Regions from separate parts of the Pseudarthrobacter sp. NPDC080039 genome, predicted to be linked through region 2. Evidence: riboswitches for the same ligand, from Rfam matches in the RefSeq annotation. Region 2 holds a riboswitch; the other holds the start of a gene.

Region 1 (7,556 bases), on a different contig from region 2:
CGACGCCGGCCAGGTTGGACAGCACGATGATGTTGGCGGCCAGCAGGCCCCACCCGCCCATCCAGCCCACCCAGGGGCCGAAGGCCTTGGTGACCCAGGTGAAGGTGGTGCCGCTGTCCGGGGAGTCGGCGTTGAGCTCCCGGTAGGCGAGCGAGACCAGGATCATGGGGATGAACCCGATCAGGAAGATGACGGGCAGCTGGAGTCCGGCTTCGTTGACCGTGGGTCCGAGTGCGCTGGTGAGCGTGTAGGCGGGGGCGATGGTTGAAATGCCCAGGACGACGACGGCCAGGAGACCCAGCTGCCCACCCTTGAGTCCCTTGGCGCTGACGCCGTCCGAGGAGGGGGCGTGGGCGTGCGGACCGGGTTTGGCCGTACTGGTGCGGATTGTCTCTGTCATGGCACCACTTTCTGGAAGGATGTGAGACGGGAGTCACTATATGAATGGCGTTCATTTAGTATGGGGGTGCCGGCCCTGTGATGCAAGACGCATATGAATCGCGTTCGTTTATGACAGTTTGGGTGATCGCTGGGCTTTCCGGGATGCTGCCGGGCCCCCCGGCTAAGACGCTTTGGGCACCTTCCGGAGGACGACGGCGGAGAGGACTGCCGCCGTCGCCATCAGTACCAACGCAATCGCCGCCGTGATGTGGACCCCTGAGTCGAAGGCGGATTCGGCGGCCGCCTTCACGGCTGCCGCCGCAGGAGCCGGCAGGTTGGCTGCGGCCTCCATTGCGCCGGCGAGCGTTTCCCCGGCGTTACGCAGCGTGGGCGCCGCGAGTGTCCCATCCAGCCCTGCGGGCAGCCGGAGGTTGTGCTGGTAGGAGGCGGTCAGGATGGAGCCCAGCACCGCGGTCCCCAGCAATGCGCCCACCTCGTAACCCGTTTCGGAAATGGCGGCGGCAGCGCCCGACTTTTCCGGGGGCGCGGAGCCGAGGATGAGGTCGTTGGAAATGGTTTCCGCGGTGCCGACGCCCAGCGCCAGGACCAGGAGGGCTGCCAGCAGCAGCGAGGGGCCGCCGTCGTGGTTCCCCAGCGCCACCATGCTGTAGCCCACTGCGCTGAACGTCAGCCCCGCCGCCACAACGTACCCGGGCCGGACCCTCCGGACCAGCGGCACCACCACCAGGCCGGACACCACCGTGGCTACCAGGGCCGGGATCATCGCAATGCCTGCGGCGGACGGGGTCATGCCTTCGAGGAGCTGGAGGTGCTGGGCCAGGAACAGGATAAAGCCGTTGAAGGAAAACAGGGCCAGGATGTTGGCGCTGATGGCCATGCTGAACACCCTGTTCCGGAACAGGGACATGTCCAGCAGCGGGTGTTCCAGCCGGCGCTGGCGCCGGACGAACACGGTTCCCATTGCCAGGCCGAAAAGGATGCTGCCCACCGCCGTTAGGCCGGGCCCTTCGGTGGCAACGGCCTTGATCCCGTACACCGCAGGCACCATGGCCAGCAGGGAGAGCAGGATGCTCGGCATGTCCACTTTCCCCGGCGCGGGGTCCCTTGATTCCGGGATGAGTGCAGGCCCCAGCGCCAGCAGGGGGATCATGAGGGGTACGGCGACGAGGAATACCGCGCCCCACCAGAACCGCTCCACCAGCCACCCGCCGAAGATGGGCCCCAGGGCTGCGCCGCCGGAGAACCCTGCGGCCCAGATGGCCACCGCCAGCCTCCGCCGGTTGGGCTGGGGGAAGATATTGCGGATCAGTGACAGGGTGGACGGCATCAGCATTGCCCCGAAGAATCCCAGGGCGGCGCGGCCGGCGATCAGCCATTCGGGCGTAGGTGCAAAGGCCGTTGCTGCTGACAGCACCGCAAAGCCCACGCCCCCGGTAACCAGCAACCGGCGCCGGCCAATGCGGTCCCCAAGGCTGCCCATTGAGACCAGCAGCCCGGCCAGTACCAGGGGGTAGGTGTCCACAATCCATAGGAGCTGCACGCCCGTGGGTTCCAGGGCGCGGGTGATGGCGGGCAGGGCGAACGTCAGGGCGGTGTTGTCCACCGCGACCAGCAGGACTGGGAACATCAGCAGCCCGAGGGCCAGCCAGTCCCGCCTCGGGGAGCGGTGCGTAGTGCCCTTCCGTTGTGCCGGCACGGCGCTGGTGTAAGTAGTCATGTGATAACTGTACCGTCTGGACGGTATAGTTTGAAACCCGCTGCTGCCTTGCAGGTTCCGGAGCCCGTGGGAGGCATGATGGAAACCATGCCCCGAAAGCCTGTAGCCCGTGACGCGGTTCTTGACGCCTTCGAGTCCCTGCTGATCGAGGTGGGGGAGCGCGCAGCCACCCTTGACGCCGTGGCCCGGAAGGCCGGGGTCTCAAAGGGTGGCCTGCTCTACCACTTTCCCAACAAGGAAGCGCTTATCGCTGTGCTGCTTGACCGCCTGGAAGGCCTCGCCAAGGCGGACGCCGACGCCATGGCGTCAGCCAGCGAAGGCGCGGCAGCGTACTTCATCCGTTCCTCCGTATGGGCCGACACCCCACTCGACAGGGTGATCGTGGCAGCCACCAGGCTTGCCGAAGTGGCGCATGAAGAAACGCGGCGGCGATTCGCGGCCATCCAGCAGCGCTGGCTGGACGAGATTGCCGCGGATGTGGGGCCCGGGCTGGCAAAGGCGGTGCTCTATATGGGGGACGGCTTGTACTTCAACGCGATGCTGTCCGTTGGTCCGGCCCCCGAGGGGGGAGCGGCCGCTGACGTGGAGGAACTTCTTGCCGCTTTGGAGCGTCTCCGGAGGTAGCCCCGGCATTTGCCGCGAGGGGTCGAGGCGTAGGACAATGGAGAGTTGTGAGGGCCGCCACCGGCCATTACCAGCCCATAAATGAATAGCCTTTGATCTGCGGCGGGAGAGTTCTGCCGGAAGTACAGGCAGGCGCCGTAGGAGCAAATCCTCCCCAGGAATCTCGCAGGCCCCTGTACCGCCGCGGCGAGGCGCCTCTGGAAAGCAGCAGGCAGTTTTCCCGCCTCCTCTTGGGGAGCGAAAAGACTGTTGTGCTCACCGACGGTGCAAGCGGGTCCTGTCCAGGCAGGCCCCGCGGAAACTCTCAGGTCCAATACAGAGCGGGGAGGAACCCGAATAGCTGTGGCGTACCCTGCGCCGCCTGAGTAAATGGAGTTCCTTCGTGTCGGTTACCCCAGCCTCCACCACCTTCGTAGACCGCCATATCGGCGCGCGCCGCCAGGCCGACGTCGACACCATGCTCAAAGCCGTAGGCTACGACACGGTCGACTCCCTCGTGGACACCGCTGTTCCCAAAGTTATCCGCCAGGAGACAGCCCTTCGCCTGCAGGACGCCCTCAGCGAGGTGGAGGTCCTTACGGAGCTCCGGAAGCTTGCCGCGAAGAACAAGACCGCCGTGCAGCTGATCGGCCAGGGCTACTACGACACCGTGACCCCGCCGGTGATCCGCCGCAACATCCTGGAGTCCCCGGCCTGGTACACGGCCTACACCCCGTACCAGCCTGAGATCTCCCAGGGCCGGCTTGAAGCCCTGCTGAACTTCCAGACCATGGTGCAGGACCTGGTGGGCCTTCCCATTGCCAACGCGTCGCTGCTGGACGAGGCCACCGCCGTGGCCGAGGCCGTACTCCTGATGCGCCGGGCCAACAAGGACAAGGATGCCAAGGACGGCCGGACCGTCCTGGACGTTGACGTGCTCCCGCAGACCATCGCCATCGTGCAGGGCCGCGCCGAGGCGCTGGGCTTCGAGGTGGAGGTCGCCGACCTGTCCCAAGGGCTGCCGGAGGGTGACATCAACGGCATAGTGCTGCAGCAGCCGGGCGCTTCCGGCCGGGTCTGGGACCAGTCGGGCGTTATTTCGGCTGCCAAGGACCGCGGTGCACTGGTGACCGTTGCCGCGGACCTGCTGGCACTGACCCTCATCACCCCTCCGGGTGAGCAGGGCGCCGACATCGCCGTCGGTTCAGCCCAGCGTTTTGGTGTGCCGTTGTTCTTCGGCGGCCCGCACGCCGCCTACATGGCGGTCCGCAAGGGCCTGGAGCGGTCGCTGCCCGGCCGCCTGGTGGGCGTGTCCAAGGACGACGCCGGTGTTCCCGCCTACCGCCTGGCTTTGCAGACCCGTGAGCAGCACATCCGCCGCGAGAAGGCCACGTCCAACATCTGTACCGCCCAGGCGCTGCTGGCCATCGTCGCCTCCATGTACGCCGTGTACCACGGCCCGGACGGACTGAAGGCCATCGCCGGAACCGCCCACCGGCACGCCCGCACCCTGGCCGCGTCGCTGGAAGCTGCCGGCGTCGAGGTGGTGCACAAGAGCTTCTTCGACACCGTCACTGTCCGTGTCCCGGGACGCGCCGCCGCGATTGTTGCCGACGCGGAGGAGCGCGGGATCAACCTGCGCAGCGTTGACGCTGACACCGTGGGCATCTCCCTGGATGAAACCACGACGGCGGCCATCGTCGCCCAGGTTGCCGGCATCTTTGGCGCCACCGCAGGTGAGGGTGAAGGCTTTGCGCTGGAGGCCGCCGTCGAGCGTTCTTCTGACTACCTGCAGCACCCGGTGTTCAACACGCACCGGTCCGAAACCCAGCTGCTGCGCTACATCCGGAAGCTTTCCGACCGTGACCTGGCGCTGGACCGGACCATGATCCCGCTGGGTTCCTGCACCATGAAGCTGAACGCCACGGCCGAGATGGAAGCCATCTCCTGGCCGGAGTTCGCCTCCATCCACCCGTTCGCCCCGGACTCCCAGACCGAAGGCTGGCGCGAACTGATCGCCGACCTCGAGGCGGACCTGACCACCATCACCGGCTACGACCAGGTGTCCATCCAGCCCAACGCCGGCTCCCAGGGTGAGCTCGCCGGGCTGCTGGCCATCCGCGGCTACCACCACTCCCGCGGCGACCAGCAGCGCAACGTCTGCCTGATCCCCGCCTCGGCCCACGGCACCAACGCCGCCTCCGCCGTGCTGGCAGGCATGAAGGTCGTCGTCGTGGCCACCGCCTCCGACGGCACCATCGACCACGCCGATCTTGAAGCGAAGATCGAGGCAAACAGGGACGTCCTGTCCTGCATCATGATCACCTACCCCTCCACCCACGGCGTCTACGACGGGGACGTCCGCGAGGTCTGCGACGCCGTGCACGCCGCCGGCGGCCAGGTGTACATCGACGGCGCCAACCTGAATGCGCTGGTTGGGCTGGCGCAGCCTGGCAAGTTCGGCGGCGACGTCTCGCACCTGAACCTGCACAAGACCTTCTGCATCCCGCACGGCGGCGGCGGGCCCGGCGTCGGACCGGTCGCTGCCAAGGCGCACCTGGCACCGTTCATGCCGGGCGACGCCACCGCCTGGAGCGCCGGCTCCGGCGCCACCGACGTGCCGATTTCCGCGTCGCGGTTCGGTTCGGCCGGCGTCCTGCCCATCTCCTGGGCGTACGTGAAGCTGATGGGCGGGGAAGGCCTGACCGAGGCCACCAAGTCCGCGCTGCTGGCCGCCAACTACGTGGCCGCCCGGCTGAACGAGTACTTCCCCGTTCTCTACACCGGTGAAGGCGGGCTGGTGGCGCACGAGTGCATCCTGGACCTGCGCGAACTGACCGCACGGACCGGCGTCACCGCGGAGGATGTGGCCAAGCGCCTGATCGACTTCGGCTTCCACGCCCCCACTCTGGCGTTCCCGGTGGCCGGCACCCTGATGGTGGAACCCACCGAGTCCGAGGACCTGGCCGAGATCGACCGCTTCATCGAAGCGATGATCACTATCCGCAAGGAAATCGACCAGGTGGCCAAAGGCGACTTTGCCGTTGCAGACTCACCGCTGCGCCGCGCACCCCACACGGCAGCCGCCGTCGTCAGTTCCGACTGGGACCGCGCCTACCCGCGCGAGCAGGCCGCCTTCCCCGCCCACCACAAACAGGACAAGTACTTCCCCCCGGTGGGACGGATCGACGGTGCGGCCGGCGACCGGAACCTGATCTGCTCCTGCCCGCCGCTCGAAGAGTTTGAAAACTAAAGGACCGGCATCATGACCGAGAAATACACTGCCCTTTACGACGAGCACAAGAAGCTGGGCGCGTCCTTCACCGACTTCGGCGGCTGGCAGATGCCGCTGAAGTACAGCTCCGAACTGGCCGAACACCACGCCGTCCGCAAGGCTGCCGGGCTGTTCGACCTCTCCCACATGGGCGAGGTCTGGGTGACCGGGCCTGACGCGGCCGCGTTCCTCGACTACGCCCTGGTGGGGAAGATTTCCGCCATGGCCGTGGGCAAGGCCAAGTACTCGCTGATCTGCAACGAGGACGGCGGCATCATCGACGACCTCATCACCTACCGCCGCCCCGCCGCGGAAGACGGAACCGACGTCTTTCTTGTGGTACCCAACGCGGGCAACGCCGACGTGGTGGCCGCAGCCCTCCGGGAACGGGTTGCAGGCTTCGACGCGGTGGTGGAGGATGCCTCTGCCTGGACCTCGCTGATCGCGGTCCAGGGTCCCAAGGCCCAGGAACTCTTGCTTCGCCTGGTGCCTGCGGCGCAGCACTCCCTGGTGACGGAGTTGAAGTATTACGCAGCCGTCGAGGTTCCGGTCCTGGCAGGGGGCGCGGGCAACGAACTGCTGGTCGCGCGCACCGGCTACACGGGCGAAGACGGATTCGAGATCTTCGTGGACAACGGCGACGCGCCCGCCTTGTGGCAGGCACTCATGGCCGTCGCCGACGAAAGGGAACTGACTCCTGCCGGGCTCGCCTCCCGCGACTCCCTTCGCCTCGAGGCGGGCATGCCGCTGTATGGAAATGAATTGTCGCTGCAGGGCGACCCCTTCGCCGCCGGCCTGGGCCCCGTCGTCGCGCTTTCCAAGGAAGGCGACTTTGTTGGCAAAGCCGCCCTGGAGGCCAAGAAGGAAGCCGGGGCCGGCAGCACGTCCGGCCGCCGCCTCGTGGGGCTCAAAGGCAGGGGCCGCCGCGCCGGCCGTGCGCACTACCCCGTGCTCAAGGACGGCGCCACGGTCGGTGAAGTCACCTCCGGCCAGCCATCGCCCACCCTCGGCTACCCGATCGCCATGGCCTACGTCGACGTCGAGTACTCGGCACCCGGCACGGCCCTGGACATCGATCTCCGCGGCAAGGCAGAACCCTTCGAAGTCGTCGACCTCCCGTTCTACAAGCGGGTCAAGTAGTCCCTTGTTCCGCCCCGTGGTCACCTTCGCGACGGCGGACCGGACATTTTCCCGCCTGCCCTGGGCCCACGCCGTCAGGGTTCCCTGGCCGAGCTTGCGAGGTTAGGGAGACGGTGGGGAGCACGCTTTCGAAAAGTCCGGCTCCGCCGGCGCTCGTGGGCACGACGTTACCTGCCTGCCGCGTCGCTTTGGTGACGTGCGTTGGCGACTGGGCGGATTCCGGAGACGTGCGTCTAAGGGAGCATCACGTCCGCTTAGCGGGCGTCTTCGCGACCGAGCACGCGGAGGAATTCGGCCAGTCGCACCCACCCCGGCAACACGAAACGAATCAGAGTTTTAGTAAGGAATTGTTATGGCCGTTGGTGTCTTTGATCTGTTTTCGATTGGTATTGGTCCGTCGTCTTCTCATACTGTGGGGCC
Region 2 (7,556 bases):
GCGGGGGCGCCACTGACGGGATAACCGGCAGCCAGAGTGCCCGGCAGGACCGCGGCAGTACCAGCCGCCGTCACTTCCTGGCCTGCTCAACCTCGCCGGCGGATGCTTCCACCGTTGCGCGGCCGGCCGCCACCTCGTCATTGCGCAACTCCGCACGGAAGACCTCAAAGCGGGCCAGGTGGGCGGGTCGGCGGCGCAGGACGGCCCATGCCACGCCCAGGATGACGAACCAGATGGGTGTCACCAACAGGGCAACGAAGGTATCCGGCTGGGTGGTCAGGGCCCACAGGACGAAGGCGAAGAACGCGTAGACAATCCACGCTGCGGGGATGCCGCCCGGCATCTTGAACTTGGACGCCGCGTGCAGGTGAGGGCGCCGGCGACGGAACGCGATGTAGCTGGCCAGGATGATCGACCAGACGAAGACGAAACAGACGGCGGACACGGTGGTCACCATTTCGAAGGCCATGCCGACATCCTGGCCGGCGTACATGAGGACGACGCCGGAGAGCAGCAGGACGCAGGACAGGAACAGTGCGTTGCTGGGCACCTTCCTGGAGGACAGTCGGCTGAAGATGCCCGGGGCGTCGCCTTCCTGGGCCAGGCCGAAGACCATGCGCGAGGTGGAGTAGATCCCGGAGTTTGCGGAGGACATGGCCGAGGTGAGGACCACCAGGTTGACCACCGTGGCCGCGGCGCCGAGGCCGGCCAGGGAGAACATTCCGATGAAGGGGCTGTGGCCCGCCGCGAACTGGGTCCATGGGGTGACGGCCATCAGAATGACCAGTGCGCCTACGTAGAAGAGCAGCACGCGGACGGGGATGGCGTTAATGGCCTTGGGCAGCGTGCGTTCCGGGTTCTTGGCCTCGGCGGCGGTGGTGCCCACCAGTTCGATGCCGACGAAGGCGAACACTGCGATCTGGAATCCGGCCACGAAGCCCATGAACTCATTGGGGAAGAACCCGCCGTGGCTCCACAGGTTGGTGAAGCTTGCCGTGCCGGCATCGCTCTGGAAACCGGTGAAGATCATGAAGAGACCCACGATGATCAGCGCAGCGATGGCAATGATCTTGATGAGGGCGAACCAGAATTCGGTCTCGCCGAAGGCCTTGACGGTGGCGAGGTTCAGCAGGAGCAGGATGGCCACAGTGGCGAGGCCCGGGATCCACAGCGGCACTGCCGGCCAGAGTTCGCGGGAGTAGCCGGCGATGGCAATGACGTCCGCGATGCCCGTGATCACCCAGCAGAACCAGTACGTCCACCCAGTGAAGAAGCCGGCCCAGGGGCCCAGGAGGTCCGCGGCGAAGTCGCTGAAGGACTTGTAGTTCAGGTTGCTCAACAGCAACTCGCCCATGGCGCGCATGACGAAGAAGAGCATGAACCCGATGATCATGTACACGAAGATCACGGACGGGCCGGCCGCGGAAATGGTCTTCCCGGAACCCATGAACAGGCCCGTACCAATCGCGCCCCCAATTGCAATGAGCTGGATGTGCCGGTTGGTGAGCTGCCGCTCCAGATGTGGCGGCTCGCTGCGGGATGCCGTGGTGGGGGCGCTGTTTGCTGGTTCGCCGTTGGACGTAGGGGGATGAATCGCCATGAGGAACTCCATCGATAAAGCGGCATTTGGGTGCCGCAAAGATTTGGTTCCTCCCCGCTCTGTAGTGAACCTGAGAGTTTCCGCAGCCCAAGCCGCTTGCACCGTCGGTGAGCCAGGAACTGGCTGCTTTCCAGAGTTGCCTGTCCGCGGCGGTACGGGGGCCTGAGAGTTTCCTGGGGAGGATTTGCTCCTACGGCGCCTGCTGAATGTACCGGCAGGGCTCTCCCGCCGCAGGTCGAAGGCGTGTTCAGTTAGGTTGCGGTCAGCGGCCGCGCCCCGCCGGGGCAACGCTGCCGCGGGCTGCTCCGAATACGCAGAGCCAGCCGGACACGGTGCTGATCACCGGATCAGTGTGGTGCTGGTCACGATCGAATGTCAAACCCCACATGTCCGCCTGCCGCAACGTAGACCCCCAACAGAGGGTCACCGGCCAGGCCGTGGTGGCAAATTTGTTTTCCCTTCAACGAACCTGTACCGTGTGAGCCGAATCACCCACATTTGAATAAGCCTTTCGAGCTGTGACGGGAGAGTCCTCCCGGCATCCACCGGGCAGGCGCCGTAGGAGCAAATCCTCCCCAGGAATCTCTCAGGCCCACGTACCGTCACGGCGAGGCGACTCTGGAAAGCAACCGGGTTCTTCCTGGTTCACCGACGGTGCAAGCGGTCCCCTGCCACCAGCAGGCTACGCGGAATCTCTCAGGTCCAATACAGAGCGGGGAGGAACCCATCCCACGCCGCGCCACCCCAGGCCGGCCAGACCTGGAGTTCCTCTTGACGATTCAATCGCTTCCAACATCGTTTGTTGACCGCCATATCGGCGCGCGCCGCCAGGCCGACGTCGACACCATGCTCAAAGCCGTGGGCTATGACAGCGTGGACGGCCTCGTTGACGTTGCCGTCCCCGCCTCCATCCGCCAGGAATCTGCCCTCCGCCTGCAGGACGCCCTCAGCGAGGTTGAAGTCCTCGCGGAGCTGCGCCGGATTGCCGGCCGGAACAAGACCGCCGTCCAGATGATTGGCCAAGGCTACTACGACACCGTCACTCCCCCGGTGATCCGCCGCAACATCCTGGAATCCCCTGCCTGGTACACCGCCTACACGCCCTACCAGCCGGAGATCTCGCAGGGCCGGCTGGAAGCGCTGCTGAACTTCCAGACCATGGTCCAGGACCTGACGGCCCTCCCCGTGGCCAATGCCTCGCTGCTGGACGAGGCTACCGCCGTGGCTGAGGCCGTGCTGCTGATGCGCCGCGCCAACAAGGACAAGAATGCCAAGGACGGCAAGACCGTCCTGGACAGCGACGTGCTGCCCCAGACCATCGCCATCGTCCAGGGCCGCGCCGAGGCGCTCGGGTTCGAGGTTGAGGTGGCCGACCTGTCCCAGGGACTCCCGGAAGGTGACATCAACGGCATCGTGCTGCAGCAGCCGGGGGTTTCCGGCCGGGTGTGGGACCAGTCCGGCGTCATCGCGGCCGCCAAGGACCGCGGCGCGCTGGTCACCGTAGCTGCCGACCTGCTGGCCCTGACCCTGATTACTCCTCCGGGCGAACAGGGCGCGGACATCGCGGTCGGCTCCGCCCAGCGTTTTGGCGTGCCGTTGTTCTTTGGGGGGCCGCACGCCGCCTACATGGCCGTCCAGAAGGGGATGGAACGCACCCTGCCCGGCAGGATCGTCGGAGTCTCCAAGGACAACGCGGGCACGCCCGCGTACCGCCTGGCGCTGCAGACCCGCGAACAGCACATCCGCCGCGAAAAGGCCACGTCCAACATCTGCACCGCGCAGGCACTCCTGGCCATCGTGTCCTCCTTCTACGCCGTCTACCACGGCCCCGACGGGCTGAAGGCGATCGCCGAGGCCGCCCATCACAAGGCCAGGATCCTGGCCACCGCCCTGACGTCCATGGGCCGCGAACTGGCCAGCGACTCGTTCTTCGATACCCTCACCGTCCGCGTTCCGGGCAAGGCGGCCAAAGTGATCACCGCAGCAGAGGCCCGCGGCATCAACCTGCGCTTCATCGACCAGGACACCGTGGGTGTCTCCATCGATGAGACGACGACGGCGGCAACACTGTCCGCTGTCGCCGTCGCCTTTGGTGCAGGTCCGGTGGGCGACGCCCAAGGCTTCGAACTGCCCGAGGCCGTGCTCCGCACGTCCGCGTACCTGGAACACCCGGTGTTCAATACGCACCGGTCCGAAACCCAGCTGCTGCGCTACATCCGCCGCCTCTCTGACCGGGACCTGGCGCTGGACCGCACCATGATCCCGCTGGGCTCCTGCACCATGAAGCTGAACGCCACCGCCGAGATGGAAGCCATTTCCTGGCCCGAGTTCGCCTCCATCCACCCGTTCGCCCCGGATTCGCAGACCGAGGGCTGGCGCGAACTCATCGCCGGACTGGAAGCGGATCTCGCGGAGATCACCGGTTACGACCAGGTGTCCATCCAGCCCAACGCCGGCTCGCAGGGCGAACTGGCCGGGCTGCTGGCGATCCGCGGCTACCACCACTCCCGCGGCGAGCAGCAGCGCAACGTCTGCCTGATCCCGGCCTCGGCGCATGGCACCAACGCCGCCTCCGCGGTGCTGGCGGGCATGAAGGTCGTCGTCGTGGCCACGGCTGCTGACGGCACCATCGATCACGATGACCTGACGGCCAAGATCGAGGCGAACAAGGACGTCCTGTCCTGCATCATGATCACCTACCCCTCCACCCACGGTGTGTACGACGGCGACGTCCGCGACGTCTGCGACGCCATCCACGCCGCCGGCGGACAGGTGTACGTGGACGGGGCGAACCTGAACGCGCTGGTGGGCCTGGCCCAGCCGGGCAAGTTCGGCGGCGACGTGTCCCACTTGAACCTGCATAAGACCTTCTGCATCCCGCACGGCGGCGGCGGACCCGGCGTCGGCCCGGTCGCTGCCAAGGCGCACCTGGCACCGTTCATGCCGGGCGATGCCAACAAGGCCGCCCATGAAGCTGGACATGGGGTGGCGATCTCGGCGTCCCGGTTCGGTTCCGCCGGTGTGCTGCCGATCTCCTGGGCGTACGTGAAGCTGATGGGCGGCGAGGGCCTGACCGAGGCCACCAAGTCGGCGCTGCTGGCCGCCAACTACGTGGCCTCCCGGCTGAATGAGTTCTACCCGGTCCTGTACACCGGCGAGGGTGGCCTGGTGGCGCACGAGTGCATCCTGGACCTGCGCGAACTCACCGCCAAGACCGGTGTCACCGCCGAGGACGTGGCCAAGCGCCTCATTGACTTCGGCTTCCACGCTCCCACCCTCGCGTTCCCGGTGGCCGGGACCCTGATGGTGGAGCCCACTGAATCTGAGGACCTGGCAGAGATCGACCGGTTCATCGAGGCCATGATCACCATCCACGCCGAGATCGAGCAGGTGGCTGCCGGCGACTTCACCCTGGAGGCCTCGCCGGTGCGCAACGCACCGCACACGGCGGCCGCCGTCGTCAGCTCCGACTGGGACCGCGCCTACCCGCGCGAGCAGGCCGCCTTCCCGGTTGCCTCGCTGCGGCAGGACAAGTACTTCCCGCGCGTGGGACGCATCGACGGTGCGGCCGGCGACCGCAACCTCATCTGCTCCTGCCCGCCGCTCTCCGAATTTGAAAACTAGAAGGACCTCCAATGACTGAGAACTACACTGCCCTTTACGAGCAGCACAAGAAAGCCGGGGCCTCCTTTACGGACTTTGGCGGGTGGCAGATGCCGCTGAAGTACAGCTCCGAACTGGCCGAACACCACGCCGTCCGCAACGCTGCCGGGCTGTTCGACCTCTCCCACATGGGCGAGGTCTGGGTGACCGGCCCTGACGCTGCCGCGTTCCTCGACTACGCCCTGACCGGCAAACTGTCCGCGGTCGCCGTCGGCAAGGCCAAGTACTCGCTCATCTGCGACGCAGACGGCGGCATCATCGACGACCTCATCACCTACCGCAGGGCAGACGACAAGTTCCTTGTGGTGCCCAACGCGGGCAACGCGAAGGTCGTGGCCCGGGCGCTGGCCCAACGCGCCGCCAACTTTGACGTGACCGTGGAGGATGCGTCCGCCCAGACCTCCCTCATCGCGGTCCAGGGCCCTAACGCTGAGGCCATCCTGCTGAAGCTGGTTCCGGCAGATCAGCACGCCCTGGTGACGGAACTGAAGTACTACGCCGCCGTCGAAGTAGGCATCAGCTTCGGCGGTACCGTCCGGGACCTGCTGGTGGCGCGCACCGGATACACCGGTGAGGACGGGTTCGAAATCTACGTCCCCAACCTGGACGCGCCCGCCCTCTGGGAGGCGCTGCTGGAAGCCGGTGAAGACTCGGGCCTGGTTCCCGCGGGCCTCGCGTGCCGCGACTCGCTCCGTCTCGAGGCGGGGATGCCGCTCTACGGCAACGAACTTTCCCGCCAAGGCAACCCCTACGCCGCAGGCCTGGGCCCGGTGGTCTCGCTGGCAAAGGAAAGCGACTTCGTGGGCAAGGAAGCCCTGGGCGCCCTCAAAACTGCCGGCGTCGGAGCCACCATCGGGCAAAAGCTCGTCGGCCTCAAGGGGACCGGCCGCCGGGCCGCCCGCGGCCACTACCCCGTCCTCAAGGACGGCGCCCTGGTGGGTGAAGTGACTTCGGGGCAGCCCTCGCCCACCCTCGGCTACCCGGTCGCGATGGCCTACGTCGACGTCGAATTCGCCGAACCGGGCACCGTCCTGGACGTGGACCTGCGCGGCAAGCCCGAAAGCTTCGAAGTCGTAGCCCTCCCGTTCTACAAACGAACCCGCTAAGGCCCGCACGGTCACCCCCGGCACCGCCGGCCCTCGACGCCCCATCACCTTTTGCGCGTCTTGGGCCGACGCCCCATCACTTTTCAACACCCAAACCTAAGGAACAATCATGAGCAAAGTCGTAGCTGAACTGAAGTACTCCGCCGAGCACGAATGGGTTGCTGTCGACGGATCCGGTCCTGCGGGAATCGGGATTTCCGCCGTTGCCGCCGACGCCCTGGGCGACATCGTGTACGTGGACCTACCCGAGGTCGGTTCCACCGTGACCGCCGGCGAGACCTGCGGTGAGGTGGAATCCACCAAGTCCGTGTCGGACCTCTACGCACCCGTCACCGGTGAAGTCGTGGAAATCAATGACGGAGTGGTGTCTGACCCGGCCCTGATCAACAGCGACCCCTACGGCGCCGGCTGGCTGTTCAAAGTGGCCGTCACCGAGGAAGGCCCCCTGCTTTCCGCTGAAGAATACGCAGCAGCAAACGGCGGCGAACTGTGAACGCTGCAGCAGCCGGCACCGTAGCTTTCAAGCAGGTGGTCTCCCCGAGCCTGAACGCGGAGCTTTCAGCCTTGGACCCCGAGATCGCGGCAAAGATCGACGACGAACTGGGCCGCCAGCGCGATGGCCTGGAGATGATCGCCTCCGAAAACCACACGGCCGCCGCCGTTATGCAGGCGCAGGGCTCAGTCCTGACCAACAAATACGCCGAGGGCTACCCGGGCAAGCGCTACTACGGCGGCTGCGAACACGTGGACGTCATCGAGCAGCTCGCCATCGACCGGGTGAAGGCGCTGTTCGGCGCCGAATACGCCAACGTCCAGCCGCACTCCGGCGCCCAGGCCAACGCCTCGGTGATGCACGCGCTGATCAAGCCCGGCGACACCATCATGGGCCTGAACCTGGCCCACGGCGGCCACCTGACCCATGGCATGCGGATCAACTTCTCGGGCAAGCTCTACAACGTGGTCCCCTACCAGGTCCGCGAAGACACCCACACCATCGACATGGCCGAAGTGGACCGTCTGGCGCAGGAACACAAGCCGCAGCTCATCGTGGCTGGCTGGTCCGCCTACGCCCGGCAGCTGGACTTCGCGGAGTTCCGCCGGATCGCCGACTCCGTGGGCGCGTACCTCATGGTGGACATGGCGCACTTCGCCGGGCTGGTGGCCGCGGGCCTGCACCCCTCCCCGGT

Evidence for each region. Region 2 has a riboswitch for glycine ahead of gcvP (aminomethyl-transferring glycine dehydrogenase). Riboswitches for the same ligand answer to the same signal wherever they lie in the genome.
Region 1: linked by a shared signal. The riboswitch ahead of gcvP (aminomethyl-transferring glycine dehydrogenase) and the one ahead of gcvP (aminomethyl-transferring glycine dehydrogenase) in region 2 are both predicted to bind glycine.

Annotation. Positions count from the first base shown of each region.
Region 1 covers NZ_JBFBKY010000018.1:61-7,616, reverse strand. Annotated here, with positions in the region: gene AB0313_RS16505 (APC family permease) at 1-400, opposite strand, end outside; gene AB0313_RS16500 (MFS transporter) at 563-2,119, opposite strand; gene AB0313_RS16495 (TetR/AcrR family transcriptional regulator) at 2,207-2,743, shown strand; glycine riboswitch at 2,837-2,934, shown strand; gene gcvP (aminomethyl-transferring glycine dehydrogenase) at 3,126-5,975, shown strand; gene gcvT (glycine cleavage system aminomethyltransferase GcvT) at 5,988-7,136, shown strand; partial or broken gene AB0313_RS16480 (serine dehydratase beta chain) at 7,489-7,556, shown strand, end outside.
Region 2 covers NZ_JBFBKY010000046.1:3,603-11,158, forward strand. Annotated here, with positions in the region: gene purU (formyltetrahydrofolate deformylase) at 1-35, opposite strand, end outside; gene AB0313_RS21460 (amino acid permease) at 71-1,600, opposite strand; glycine riboswitch at 1,741-1,838, opposite strand; glycine riboswitch at 2,113-2,212, shown strand; gene gcvP (aminomethyl-transferring glycine dehydrogenase) at 2,372-5,224, shown strand; gene gcvT (glycine cleavage system aminomethyltransferase GcvT) at 5,236-6,369, shown strand; gene gcvH (glycine cleavage system protein GcvH) at 6,479-6,862, shown strand; gene glyA (serine hydroxymethyltransferase) at 6,859-7,556, shown strand, end outside.